2 regions of the Kineococcus endophyticus genome follow, and region 1 is predicted to be linked to the other one. Evidence: riboswitches for the same ligand, from Rfam matches in the RefSeq annotation. Region 1 holds a riboswitch; the other holds the start of a gene.

Region 1 (7,092 bases):
GCCTGCCGCAGCGCGATCCCGTGCCGCGCGGACAGGTGGCGCAACTGCGCCACCAGCGCGAGCGCACCGGGCACGTCCCCGTCCAGCAACAGCCACCAGGCGCGGTTGTTCGCGGTGAACAGCTCCCACCGCTTGTCCTGCTCGGCGCGGGCGAGCCGGTCCAGCTCGACGAAGACGTCGCTGCGGGAGAGCGCCGCGTCGTTCAGGACGACCGTCAGCGCCAGGAGGTGCTCGGCACGCAGCCACCCGGGAGCGGACTCCGGCAGCGTCTCGACGCTCAGCAGGCCGTGGCGTCGGGCCTCGACGACGTTCCCGGCGAGCAGGTGCAGCACGAACTGGAGGAAGTGCACCCGGGCCAGCAGTTCCGCGTCCTGGTGGAGGCGAGCCGTCTCGCCGGCCGAGACCACCAGGTCGAGCGCTTCCCGGCTGCGGCCCGCGGCCTGCAGGACGTCCGCCACGACGAGCTGGGCGCGGGCCCGCAGCACGTCGCAGCCCGCGTCCGCGGCGGCGCGTTCGAGAGCGCGGGCCTCGTGGTCCTGCCCGAACAGGCCGAACCCGCGGTCCCGCTCGAGGGTGTGCAGGCGGGCCAGCAGGTCGGCGTGCTCGTCCGCGTCGTGGTGTGCCGACAACCGCCTGCTCCTCTCCACGCGCGCTGCGTCCCCGTCGCCGGCGTCCGTCGTCGGCACCAGGACATCGACCTCGGCGCTCCCGGTCTTGAGCATGCCCCCTCGGAGGGCGGACCGCCGCCGATCCGCCTAGCGTGGCCCGCACCGCCAGCCACGAGCCGGGAGACGCCCGTGACGACGACGCACCCCACACCCACCACGATGCAGACCGACGACGTCCGCCAGGACCTCGCCGACCGCTACCCGCCCATCGCCGACCACGCCCTCGTCGGGGACGGCGAGACCGCGGCGCTCGTGGGTCTGGACGCCCGCGTCGCCTGGGCCTGCCTGCCGCGCTTCGACTCCCCCGCGGTCTTCGCCTCCCTGCTCGACGCCGACCGCGGTGGGCGCTGGGACCTGCCCGTCCGGGACCTGCGCAGCAGCCGCCAGCACTACCTGCCCGGGTCGGCCGTCCTCGTCACCGAGCTCACGACGGGCACCGGCACCCTGCGCGTCACGGACGCGTTGCTCCTGGACGGCGCGCTGCAGCCGCGGACGTCGTCGGCGACCGGCGCCCTCGGCCGGCTGCTGGAGGTGGTGCACGGGACGGTGGACGTCCGCAGCGAGCTGCGCGGACGCGACGGCGCGACCGTCGAGGGTTCCGCCGTCCCCCTGCCCGGCGGCGGCGACCGCGCCCTGCACCTCTCGTCCTCCCGGGACACGGACCGGGGGCACGTGCTCGGCGCGGGCGACCGGTGGGCGCTCACGCTGTCCTGGACGGACGAACCGCTGGACCTCGACCCCGACACCCTGGCGGAGGCGCTGCAGCGCACCGACACCGCCTGGCGGGACTGGAGCGCGGGCGTCCGGTTCGACGGCGCGCACGCCGACCTCGTCCTGCGCAGCGCCATCACGCTGAAGCTCTGCGACCACCACGCCAGCGGCGCGGTCGTCGCGGCCCCGACGTCGTCCCTGCCCGAGGCCGTCGGGGGTGAACGGAACTGGGACTACCGGTTCACCTGGGTCCGCGACGCCGCCTACACGGTGTACGCGCTGCGGCGCATCGGGATGGTCGAGGAATCGGACGCGTTCCTCGACTGGGTGCTCGACGCCGCCACGCGGGAGGACGCCCGGCCCGACGTGCTCTACACGCTCGACGGGACGTTCCCGCAGGACGAGGTCGAGGACGAGGAGTTCGAGGGGTACCGGGGCTCGGGTCCCGTCCGCTGGGGCAACGGGGCGAGCGGGCAGCTGCAGCACGACGTCTACGGCGAGATCCTCGACTGCGCCTACCAGCACGTCCGCCACGGCGGAACCCTGACCGACGCGCGGTGGGACCGCCTCGAGCACCTCGGCCGGCTCGCCGAACGCCACCACCTCACGCCCGACCAGGGGATCTGGGAGATCCGCGACGCGGGCCGCCCGTTCACCTACTCAGTGGCGATGTGCCAGGTCGCGTTCGACCGGCTCGCGCGGCTGGCCGAACTCAGCGGACGCGCGGACCGTGCAGCGCACTGGCGTGCGCTCGCCGACGACGTGCGGGCCGACCTCGTGGACCGGGCGTGGAGCGAGGAGGACGGCTGCTTCACCGAGCACCTCGACCAGCCGGGAACGCTCGACGCGAGCCTGCTGGCGTTGCCGCTGCGCCGCGTCGTCGACGCGGCCGACCCGCGGATGGTCGCGACCGTGGACGCCGTGGCGCGCAAGCTCTCCCCCGGCGGAGGACTGCTGTACCGCTACCTGCACGCCGACTCCCCCGACGGCCTGGAGGGCAACGAGGGGGCGTTCGTGCTGTGCTCGTTCTGGTGGGTCGACAACCTGGTGCAGAGCGGACGCGTGCAGGAGGCGCGGGAACTGTTCGAGAGCCTGGCGGCGCGCGTCAACCACGTGGGCTTGCTCGCCGAACAGGTGGACCCGACGACGGGTGAGTTCCTCGGGAACTTCCCGCAGGCGTTCAGCCACATCGGGTTGATCTCCTCCGCGGTGCTGCTGGCCCGCGCCGAGGCCGACGGGCTCTGACGAGCCCCGGTCCTGCGGCGGTCAGCCCCGCTGCAGGGCCGGGTACGTCGCGCTCAGCCGGTCCCGCCCGTCGCCCCGCACCCGCGAGCGCAGGGTTCCCGTCTTCACCGAGGGGTCGTACAGGCCCCGGTCGACGAGGGCCGGCACGGCGAGCTCGGCGAAGTCCTCCAACGTCCCGGGGCTGAGCAGCGGGTTGAGGACGTAGCCGTCGAGCCCTGCGGCGGCGGCGTGCTCGCCCATCGCGTCGGCCACCTGGTCGGGAGTTCCGACGAAGAACAAGTCGCCACCGCGGGCGACGGACGTGAACCGCCGCCGCACCTCGCCGGCGGTCAGCGGCGGGGAACCCGGCCCGGCCTTCAGCACGTAGCTGGACAAGCCGTTCGTGACGGTGCTCAGGGGTTCGTCGTCGGCGTAGCGGGAGATGTCGATGCCGGTGTCGCCGGAGTAGGAGACGAGCTGGGCACGCAACCGGTAGGTGCTCTGGAGGTCGTCGTACTTGGCCTGCGCCTCGTCCTCGGTGCGACCCACCACGACACGCGCCAGGGCGAGGGCGCGCAGGTCGTCGTCCGCTCGGCCGAGGGCCGCGGCACGGCTGCGGACGTCGGCCAGGCCGGCGGCGATCTTCGTCGGGTCCGCCTGCGGCAGCAGCAGTACCTCGCCGTGCCGGGCCCCGAACTCCCGGCCGCGCGGCGACCACCCGGCCTGGAACAGCAGCGGGGTGCGCTGCGGGGAGGGGGACGTGAGCGCCGGGCCGTGCACGCGGAAGTGCTCCCCGTCGTGCGCGAGGGGGCGGACCGATCCGGGCCGGGCCCACGTCGCGCCGGCCTTGTCGGCCACCACGGCGTCGTCGGCCCACGAGCTCTCCCACAACTGGTGGGTGACCTCGAGGAACTCGTCCGCGCGGCCGTACCGGTCGGCGTGGGCGAGCTGGCGGTCCAACCCGAAGCTGCGAGCGGCGCTCTCCAGGTAGCTGGTCACCACGTTCCACCCGATGCGGCCACCGGTGAGGTGGTCGAGCGTCGCGAAGCGGCGGGCCAGGGAGAACGGGTGCTCGTAGGTGGTGGACGCCGTGACGACGAACGCGAGGTCGCGCGCGGTCTCGGCCAGTGCGGGGACGTAGGCGAAGGGGTCGTTCGCGGGAACCTCGACCGCCTCGCCGACGGCGGCGTCCAGCGACCCCTCGTAGCTGTCGTACAACCCCAGGACGTCGGCGAGGAACAGGGCGTGCAACCCCGCCTGTTCGGCGGTGGTGGCGACGTGGCGCCACCGGTCGAGGCTGTTGACGCCGACACGGTCGTCCGCGGGGTGGGTCCACAACCCGGGGGCACCACCGCAGCCGACGCTGGCCTGTTCGTAGAGGGCGACGACGAGGGGCCTGTTCGTGCTCACGCCGCAACCCTGCCAGAGGCGCCAGAACCCCGGCGCAACCGGTGCACGAGGTAGCAGGCGGCGGTGAACACGACCCCGATGACCGTGGCCAGCCGCTGGGACCCGTCGAACAGGGACGCCACCACGGAGACCGCGCAGGCCACGAGGACGAACACCGGTGCGAACGGGAAGAAGCGCGAGTGGTAGGGCAACGTGGCCGGATCCGTCCCGGCAGCGCGCAGACGGCGGCGCTGCACGAACTGCGCCAGAGCGATCACCGCCCACACCGCCACGACGGCGAAACCCGCGACCGACACCAGCACCACGTAGACGGTTCCCGCCGCGACGTACGAACTGACGAGCGACACGAGGCCCCCGGCCAGGCTCACCGCCACCGCGAGCACCGGGATGCCCCGACGGTCGGTGCGGGCGAACGCCGGCGGCAGGTCCCCGGTGAGCGCGAGCGACCGCAGCAGGCGGGAACAGGCGTACAGCCCGGAGACCCCGGCGGACATGAGTGCCGTGATGATGACGACGGCGATGACGTCGGCCGCGTACGGGATGCCCGAGGCGGCGAACACCGTGACGAACGGACTGGTCTCCACGGACTCGTCGGCGCTGCCGAGTTGCGCGTACGGGACCAGCGCGGCCATGACGACGATCGCGCCGATGAAGAACACGACCAGCCGCACCATCGTCGTGCGGACGGCCTGCGGCACGACGCGGGCCGGGTCGTCGGTCTCGCCGGCCGCGATGGCGATGAGTTCGGTGCCCGAGAAGGCGTAGAACACCGCGAGCACGGCCACGAGGACCCCGCCGATCCCGGCGGGCAGCAGTCCGTCCGGAGTGACGAAGTTCGACAGCAGGGGTGCCGGGGCGTCCGACCGGCTGATCCCCACGATCGCCAGGGCCCCGACGACGATGAAGACGACGACGGCGGTCACCTTGACGGCGGCGAGCAGGCTCTCGGTGTCCCCGTACAAGCGCACCGGCGCGAGGTTCACCGCCAGCAGCACCGCGGCGAACACCGCGCACCACAACCAGACCGGCACGGCGGGGAACCACCGCTGCATGAGCAGGCCCGACGCCGTCAGTTCCGAACCGATCGCGGCCACCCAGCACAGCCAGTACAGCCAGGCCGTCGTGAAACCCGTCGCCGGACCGAGGATGCGGTGGGCGTAGACGTGGAACCCGCCGGACTCGGGCATCTGCACGGCCAGCTCACCGAGGCACGTCATGAGCTGCCAGGCCACGACCGCGCCGATCGCGTAGGCGATGACGGCTCCCAGTGGCCCGGCCTGGTAGATCGTGTAACCGGAGGAGATGAACAACCCGGAACCGATGACGCCCCCCAGGGCGATCATCACCAGGTGGCGGGACCGCAGGCCCCGTCGCAGCTCGGCGGTCCCCGGCTGCGCCTGCAGGGGGACGGGGGTGTCGGCCATGGTTCTCCTCACGCGTCCGCTCTTGCCGCGCGCTCCGCGCGGCCGGGTCTTCACCTGGAGCACCCCACGCGGAGGAGGGTTGCTGGGCAGCCGGCCAGGGCCCGAGGCTGCCGCTCGTGACCGGCCACGGATCCTAGGGAGAGCGCGACGGGAGCGTCAAAGGGGCTCGTTGCCGGAACGGGTCACACCAGGTTCTCCCCCTGCAGCAGCAGTTCCACCGCCGCCGGGGGCAGGCGCGGGACGTGCAGGCGGAGGAACTGGTGGTCCGCCCCGCCCCGGCGGAACCAGCCGAGGCCGGACTCCGCGTGCCCCCAGCGCTGCACACCGACCCGGCGACCTCGGACCCGGACGGTCGTGTGCCCGCCGGCGGGGTCCATGAGGCTCGTCCGGTCCTCCGGTGCGCCGCTGGGTGCGGCGCCGGGTCCCGGCCGAGCCCAGACGTGCAGGACCGTCGCGTCCCGTTCGGCGGAACGGGGCAGGACGACCTCGTGGATGCTCGTCCCGGCCGGCACCCAGCAGAGCACCACCTCGAACCCCTCGTCCCCCTCCTCCCCGCGGCTGAAGCACCAGCACCGCTGCCCCGCCGCGACGAGGGGCGGGAGTTCGGGCAGCGGCCCGCCGAGCCACGCCTCGACCTCGGCCGGGGTCCGGGCCCGCAGTTCCACGGAGATCGGAGTCCTGGACCACATCCCGAGACCCCCACCGCGCATCGCGCCCGGAGCCCGCAACCGCGACAGCAGGTCCGCCACCGGACCGGTCAACGGCAGGCCCACCGCGGGTGCCGGGTGCGCGGCGGCCCAGGCGACCGCCTCCTCCTCGGCGACCCGCTCCGGCCAGAGGGCCAGTTCCGGCTGCTCCCAGTCCGTGTCGAGGTCCACCTCGGGCCAGGGGACGATCGCCGGCACGGAGAGGAAGCCCGACCTCCCCGAGTCCCGTCCGTCGGGCAGTCGCCACTCGTGCTCGACGTGGTGCGCCGCGGTGGCGGCCTCGACCGCCGACAGGACGAACCGCGTCCGCTCGCGGTCGAGACTGTCCAGCAGCGCGCGGAGCGCGACGGCAGGACCGTCCGCGAGCGACGCCGCGATCCGCAGGACGCGGTCGTCCAGGGCCGGTCGGTGGTGGTCCCACCCGGCGTCCAGCGCCCCGCCGTGCTCCAGGGCCGCGACGGCGTCCGCCCACCGCACCACGGCGCGCGGACGCAGCTCGGGGTCCCGGCCGGACGGCGGACCGACCGCGATGAAACCCGCCGCGTCGAGCACGGGCAGCCAGCCGCCGCACCGGGCCAGCAGGTCCACGGCCGCCTGGTGGCCTCCCCCGCGTTCGCTCGTCGCCAGCCGGAGGGTCGCCGCCAACTCCTCCGGCGCCAGGCCCGTGGGGGATGCGAACTCGTGCTCGTCCTCGTCCACGTCCCCATCGTCCTCCAGCAGGCCCACGCGGTTCCGTCGAACCGGCGGCGAGGATCATCCGGGGCACCAGAGGGGCCGCACCCTGCTGCTCGTGGGACGACGACATCCTGTCATCACGCATGTCCGTGTGAACTTCACGTTGCGGCCTGTTGCCAATGGGGCGGAGGGCTGGTTGACTCCCCCTCACCCGGTCGCACGGACGCGACCACCGGTCCCGGAGCGGAGCCACGTGAGCAGTCTCGACCGTCG
Region 2 (7,092 bases), on a different contig from region 1:
CGCGTCCTCTACACGAGCCACCAGGCGGCCTCGCGCGCCTCGCAGTTCAGCCCGGCCCGAGGTCACGCCGCGACGGAGGAGCACCTCGCCGCCGGCGGCCCGTTCACTGCGCTGCGCAACGGGTTCTACGCGACGACGGTGCCGTACCTGCTCGGCGACGCGCTCACGACGGGGGAGCTCACTGCCCCCGCCGACGGTCCGGTCTCGTGGACCGGGCACGACGACCTCGCGGAGGCGGCCGCGCGCACGCTGCTGGCCGAGAACCCGGCCGAGGGGCCCACGCCACCTCTCACCGGGCCCGATGCCCTGGACCTCGCCGACGTCGCAAGGGTGCTCACCGACGTCTCGGGTCGCCCGGTGCGCCGCGTCGTCGTGGACGACGAGCAGTGGCTGGCCGACCAGGCGGCGGCGGGAGTTCCGGTGGGCGCATCGGAGTTCACGCTCGGCATGTTCCGCGCGTCCCGCGCGGGGGAGTTCTCCGTCGTCGACCCGACCCTGGCCGAACTCCTCGGACGTCCCGCGACGCCGCTGCGGATCCTCCTGGAGGCCGCCGTCAGTGGGCGGTGACCGACGCTCGCTCCGTCACCGCGCCCATCCGCGCCCGCAGCGCGGGCACGAGGTACGCGTAGCTCGCCGGGGTCAGGGGTGTCGTCCACTGACCGCGTCGCACGGCGGCGGGCAGCGGCAGACCGAGGTCGTCGAGCATCTGGTCGAGCACAGCGAACGATCCGCTCGGTACCTGCTGCTGCCGGTGGGCGGCGGCCTGCCGGTGGGTCAGGTGGAACCGGTGGCCCGTGCGCTGCACCTCGTCCCGGCGCGGAGCGGGCACCACGCCCGCCAGGTGGCCGGCGAGCCACACCGCGCCCACCTCCGCCGACAGGGGGCTGCGGTAGGTGTTGCCCCATCCGGCGAACGCCAGGCGGGGGACGTCGGCCGGCAGGATCCGCCGGTGCAGCGCCATGACGCCGTCGGCGTCCAGCAGGCGTTCACGCACGGACGCGTCCAGCGGGGAGAGGTCCTGGTCGAAACCCGTCGCGGCGACCACGACGTCCGCCGGCACGCGCGACCCGTCGGACAACTGCACGTCCCCCGCACCCAGCGCGGTGATCGACCGTTCGCGGCGGACGGTGATGCGACCGCTGCGGACCGCCTCGAAGAACCCGTCCGTGACGAGGCTGTCCGCGTAGGGCAGGGGCGTGTCGGGCAGCAGACCGACTCCGCGCGCACCCGTGCGGCGGGCGATCCGCTGGGCCAGGGACCAGAGCACCGCGCGCCGCACCGGAGCGTCGACGGTGGCGAGCAGGGTCTGGAAGCGGGTCGTCCGTTCCGGGGCCATCAGGTGTTCCCCGAGGCGGGTCAGGAGCAGGTGGCGGAACGTCAACGATCCGGCGATGCGCTTGGGGACCTTCCACCGGACGGCCCGGGCCACGACGGTCGTCGAGCGCGCCGTCCGCGACGCGGCGACGGCGACGTCGCACGCGGTTTTGCCCCAGCCCACGACGACGACGTCGCGCCCCGCGAGGACGGCACCGTCGCCGAGCTGGGTGGGTTCGACGACCTGCCCACCGGTGGCGTCGAACACGTCGCGGCCCGGCCAGTCCGGCACGTGCGGGGTCGAGAACACGCCGTTCGCGAGCACGAGCCAGTCGACGTCCAGGAGGGAGACGCCCTGCGCGTCGCGGACCTGCACGGACCAGCCGTCGCCGGCGGGGACGGCGCGTTCGACCGTCGCACCGAGGCGGACGCGGTCACGGACGCCCTTCACGTCGGCGTAGTGCTCGAGGTAGGCGCGGACGTGGTTCCCGGTGGGGTGCAGGGGGAAGTCCGCGGGCATGGGCACGTCCGAGAACGCGTAGGAGACGCGGTCGTCCTGGGTCGACACGTCGGGGTAGCGCCGGGTCGAGCTCCACACGCCGCCGAGGTCGGGCGCCTTCTCCAGCACGGTGACCTCGTGGCCGAACTGCGTCAGCACGGCGGCGGTGACCAGGCCGGACGGCCCGGCGCCCACGACAGCGATCCTCATGCCGCCAGCGTCGGACCCCGTGGTCGCCGTCGGATACCGGAGTCACCCGTTCGTCGGGAACCCGGGTGCGCCGAGGAGGTGATTCGTCCCCCGTCCGGCCCTGCACGGACGCACCGGGTCATCGACCTCACCCGTCCGCACCCCGCAGCATCGGGGCAGACCACCGCTCACCGAGGGAACGAGTGCCGCATGGACCTGCACGTCACCGAGCACCGGCAGCTCACCGCGGTGCAGAAGCTCGCCCACGACTGGCAGGCGCTGCACGACGCCGCCGGCGAGGCCAACCCCTTCACCGGACCCGACTGGGCGCTCACCTGGCTGGACCACTTCGCCGGTGACCCCCGCCACGAACCGCTCGTGCTCGAGGTCCGCGACGGCGACCGCCTCGTGGGCATCGCCCCGCTGTACCGCCGCTCGGTGCTGCGCGGCCTGGCGACGCTCGTGCAACCCATCGGCACCGGCAGCCTGTGGATCGGGCCGTTCGAGCAGCCCGCCCTGCTGACCGACCCGACGTGCGCCCGCGACGTCGCGCGCGCCGTCGTCGGCCACCTCTGCGCCGACCCCACGGGCTGGGACGTGGCGCAGTTCGCGCTCGGCGAGAACGTCCCGTGGTTCGAGCCGGAGTGGCTGCCCGACTGGTCCTTCACCCTCCTGCAGCGGCGCACCCGGCCGTCGGCGGTGCTGCGGCTTGAAGGCGTCGACAACGTCTACGCCGGCCGCCGGAACCTCAAGGAGTCGTTGCGGCGCGCCCGGAACCGGCTCACGCGCGACGTCGGTGCCGACGGCTGGTCCGTGCGCCGGGTCACCGACCCCGCGCTCCTGCCCGCCGCGTTCGACCGGCTCGTCGCCCTGCACGGGGAGCGCTCGCAACTGCGCGACGGCCGCCCCGTGCACGCCGACATCTACGCCGACCCGCGCGTGCTCGGTTACCTGCGCGACGTCGTGACCCGCGCCGGGGAGCACGGCGGCGCGAGCGTCTACGAACTGCTCGTCGGCGAGACCGTCGAGGCGAGCCAACTCGTCCTGCACACCCGCTCGGCCAGCTACTCCTCGACGTCCGGGGTGTCCGAACGCGCGTGGCCGTACTCGGCCGTGACCTACCTGCTGTCCCTCGCCGTGAAGGACGCGCAGGAAGCCGGGCACCGGGTGCTGAACCTGTCGACGGGCCCCAACCAGGCCAAGCTCCGGTGGACCGACGAGGTGCGCACCTCCACGGAGTTCGCCGTCGTCGGGCCGCGCCGCCGGTCCAAGGCGCTGACGCTCGCCCTCGACGCGCACGCCGTCCTCGCCGGGTTCGCCGAGGCGCGGCGAGCGCACCGGGTCCGGCTCACTCCCGGGAAGCCTTGACCCGGTTCTCCACGACGCCGAGGACCAGGTCGGTCGCCTTGCCCAGGAGCGCCAGCAGGATGATCGCCAGGAACACCTGGTCGGTGCGGGAGGTGTTCTGCCCGTTCGTCATCTGGTAGCCGAGGCCGATGGAGGACGAGATCAGTTCGGCGGCGACGAGGAACAGCCAGCTCTGAGCGAGCCCGAGCCGCAACCCCGACAGCAGGGCCGGGGCGGTGGCGGGCAGCAGGACCGACGTGAAGAGGCCCAGCCCGCGCCGGCCGTAGGCGCGGCCGACCTCGACGAGCGCGGGGTCGAGGTGGGTGAGGGAGGAGACGACCGTCGTGTAGACGGGGAAGAACGCCCCGATCGCGACGAGGGTGATCTTCGGGGGTTCGCCGAGCCCGATCCACAGCCCCAGCAACGGGACCCAGGCCAGGGACGGCACGGCGCGCAGGGCGCCGAGCGTGGGGGACAGCAGGCGGTAGGCCGTCGCGGAGGACCCCGTCAGACCACCGACGACGAGCCCCGCCACCGCGCCGCAGGCGAACCCGACGAGCACGCGCTGGACGCTGATCGCGATGTTCAGCTGCAGCGCGCCGGTCGCCGACAGCTGCTGTGCGGCGGTGAGGACGTCGGCCGGGGAGGGAAGTTGGCTCGGCAGGAACAACCCGGCGGCCGTCGTGACCCACCAGGCCACGACGAGCGCGACGGGGACGACGGCTCCCAGCCACCAGCGCGACCGCGGCCGCCGGGTCGGGGCGCGGTCCGCCGCCGCCGGCGCAGCACCAGCGTCCAGCACGCTCACGCGGCGCTCGCCTTCTGTGCGAACTCCGGCACGAGCAACGTGTCGAGGGCCTTGCGCGCCGCGTCCTCCGACGGCACGTCGCCCGTCGCGGCCATCAGCGGGACGATCCCCGACAGCACGGTCCGCTGCGCGTCGCCCGGAACCCCGTCCAGGTCGAGCGTCGTGCGCTCCAGCACGCGGGCGGCCACCTCCGGGGACAACTGCGCCGTCGTGGCGTAGAGGGTGGCGAGGTCGGCGGGGTTCGCCAGCGCCCACGCACGGGCCTTCGCGTACGCGTCGACGACCTGCTGGACGAGGTCGGGGGAGTTCTGCACGAACTCCTCGCGTGCGTTCAGCACGCCGTAGGTGTTGAAGTCGACGTTGCGGTACAGCAGCTTCGACCCCGCCTGGAGCTCGGTCGCGGCCATGTTCGGGTCCAGGCCCGCCCACGCGTCGACGTCCCCGCGTTCGAGTGCGGCGCGTCCGTCGGCGTGCTGGATGTTGAGGATCTCGACGTCGGTGCCGGACAACCCGGCCTGGGCGAGGGCCTGCTGCAGGAAGAAGTACGGGTCGGTGCCGGTCGTCGCGGCGATCTTCTTGCCGCGCAGACCCGCGACGTCGGTGACCGTCGAGTCCTTGCCGACGACGAGCGCGGTCCACTCCGGCTGGGAGTAGACCTCGACGGTCTGCACGGGGGAGCCGTTCGTGCGGGCCTGCAGCACGGCCGACCCCGCGGTGGAGGCGAGGTCGAGGTTGCCGTTGCGGAGGAACTCGTTGGCCTTGTTGCTGCCCTGGGACTGCTCCCACTGGACGGTCAGCCCGGCGTCCTCGAGCAGCTTCTGCTCCCGCACCACGAGGCTCAGCGGGTTGTAGAGCGCGTAGTCGAGGCGGACGCGGTCGCCACCGCCCGAGCCCGATGCGGGCGCGGCGGCGGGGCTGCCGGAGGACGACTCGCCCTGGACGCAGGCGGCCGCGGTGAGCGCGAGACCGCCGAGACCGAGGCCGAGCAGGGCGCGACGGGAGGTGCTGGACGTGGACGAGGGCAGCGTGGACACAGGTCTCCCAGGGGGTGGGGGGTGAGGTGGGTGCGTCAGGCGGAGCGCGGGACGCCGAGCAGGTCGAGCAGTTCGACACGCAGCCGGGCCGTGGCGGCGTCGGCGCGGTCGCGCGGGCGGGGGGCGTCGACGGCGAGGTCACGGACGATGCCGGCACCGTCCCCGGTCTCGTCGGAACGGCCGAGAACGAGGACCCGGTCGGCGAGGTGCAGGGCCTCGTCGACGTCGTGGGTGACGAAGACGACGGTCGCGCCGGTGCTGCGCTGCACGTCGTCGAGGAGGTCCTGCATCTTCAGCCGGGTCAGCGCGTCGAGCGCCGCGAACGGCTCGTCGAGCAGGAGCACCCCGGGGCGGCGGACGAGGGCGCGGGCCAGGGCTGTCCGCTGGGCCATGCCGCCGGAGACGCGGCGCGGTCGGTGGTCGGCGAACTCCTCGAGCCCGACGACCTCGAGCCAGCGCAGCACCTCGGCCCGGCCTGCGGCGCGGTCGGTCCCGCGGGGCAACCCGAAGGCGACGTTGCCGGCGAGGTCGCGCCACGGCAGCAGGCGCGGCTCCTGGAACACGACGGCCGTGCGCGGGTGGACGCCGCGGACGGGCTGCCCGGCGACCTCCACCGCCCCCGACGTCGGGGTGTCGAGGCCGGCGATCAGGCGGAGCAGCGTCGACTTCCCGCAGCCGGAGGCGCCGACGAGGGCCACCGTGCTGCCGGCGGCGAGGTCGAGGTCGAGCGGGGCGAGGACCCGGCGGCCGCCGAAGGAGCGGCTGACCCCGCGCAGGGTCACGCCGGCGGCGTCGACCCGGCCGGTCGGCGCGGTGGGGGCGGGGGCGTTGCCGGTCACGGGTGTCGTCGTCACGATCTCCTCCATCGGTCCCGGCATGAGCACCACACCTCACGAGGAGGCGGTTGCTGCGGCGTCGTCGAGCCAGGTCTCTCGGCCGCTCTGGATGGTGGCGTCACTGTAGGCCAGCTGTGGGGGTGCTGCCGAACCGGTCGCCGGACCGGGGGTCCTCGGGCACCCTGATCCGGTGATCGACCGCCTGCCCTCGCCCGAGGCCGTCGCCCTCACGGGGCCGGTGATGATGCACCAGCACTGGGACGACCTGGCCTTCCTGCACTGGGCCGTCGACCCCGAGCGCATAGCCCCGTTCATGCCCCCCGGGGTGCGCCCCGACGTGCTGGACGGCGCCACCTACGTGGGGCTCATCCCCTTCACCCTCCGCGGCGCCGGGCCGGGCCGGCGGGTCAGCGTGCCGTACGCGGGGACGTTCCTGGAGACGAACGTCCGCTTCTACTCCGTCGACGACGAGGGCCGGCGCGGCGTCGTCTTCGCGAGCCTGGACGCGAGCCGGCTCGCGGTCGTGCTGGGCGCGCAGCTGGCGTTCGGGCTGCCCTACCGGTGGTCGCACATGCGCCACGCGATCCGCGTGCAGGAGGGCGCGCGGGAACTGCTGTGGACGTGCCGGACGCGGGAGGGCGTGACCAGCCGCGTCGCCGTCCGCGAGGGCGGCACGGCGGTCGACGACCTGGGCGTGTTCCTCACGTCGCGCTTCGGCCTGCACGCCGAGCACCTCGGCCGGACCTGGTGGATCGCGAACGAGCACGAGCGGTGGCCGCTGCGGTCGGCGGAACTGCTGGAGCTCGACGACGGTCTCGTGGCGGCCGCGGGGGTCCAGGTCAGCGGCGCGCCCGACCACGTCGCGTTCGCCCGCCGCGTCACGACGCGGTTCGCCCTGCCCCGACCGGTCTGACCCGGTCCTCGACGGCGTGCCGAGGGAACTCGCTCGTGCGATGCTCCGTTCACCGTTGACAGACCGTTCCCGAGACCCAGGAGAGGACCGCCGCCGCCGATGTGCGACGACGATCACGCCGACGACCCTTCAAGTCCCTGCGCGGGTGCGCC

Evidence for each region. Region 1 has a riboswitch for S-adenosylmethionine ahead of AB1207_RS09985 (amino acid permease). Riboswitches for the same ligand answer to the same signal wherever they lie in the genome.
Region 2: it holds a riboswitch for S-adenosylmethionine, as region 1 does, so the genes downstream of both, AB1207_RS04265 (ABC transporter ATP-binding protein) here and AB1207_RS09985 (amino acid permease) in region 1, are expected to answer to the same signal.

The regions. Positions count from the first base shown of each region.
Region 1 is NZ_JBFNQN010000006.1:125,872-132,963, reverse strand. Features, by position in the region: gene AB1207_RS10000 (GGDEF domain-containing protein) at 1-722, opposite strand, end outside; gene AB1207_RS09995 (glycoside hydrolase family 15 protein) at 828-2,624, shown strand; gene AB1207_RS09990 (NtaA/DmoA family FMN-dependent monooxygenase) at 2,646-4,013, opposite strand; gene AB1207_RS09985 (amino acid permease) at 4,010-5,437, opposite strand; SAM riboswitch class IV at 5,451-5,559, opposite strand; gene AB1207_RS09980 (hypothetical protein) at 5,620-6,843, opposite strand; gene AB1207_RS09975 (DeoR/GlpR family DNA-binding transcription regulator) at 7,073-7,092, shown strand, end outside.
Region 2 is NZ_JBFNQN010000003.1:16,217-23,308, forward strand. Features, by position in the region: gene AB1207_RS04240 (NmrA family NAD(P)-binding protein) at 1-567, shown strand, start outside; gene AB1207_RS04245 (flavin-containing monooxygenase) at 554-2,023, opposite strand; gene AB1207_RS04250 (GNAT family N-acetyltransferase) at 2,213-3,370, shown strand; gene AB1207_RS04255 (ABC transporter permease) at 3,351-4,157, opposite strand; gene AB1207_RS04260 (aliphatic sulfonate ABC transporter substrate-binding protein) at 4,154-5,146, opposite strand; gene AB1207_RS04265 (ABC transporter ATP-binding protein) at 5,227-5,973, opposite strand; SAM riboswitch class I at 6,051-6,143, opposite strand; gene AB1207_RS04270 (YqjF family protein) at 6,218-6,940, shown strand.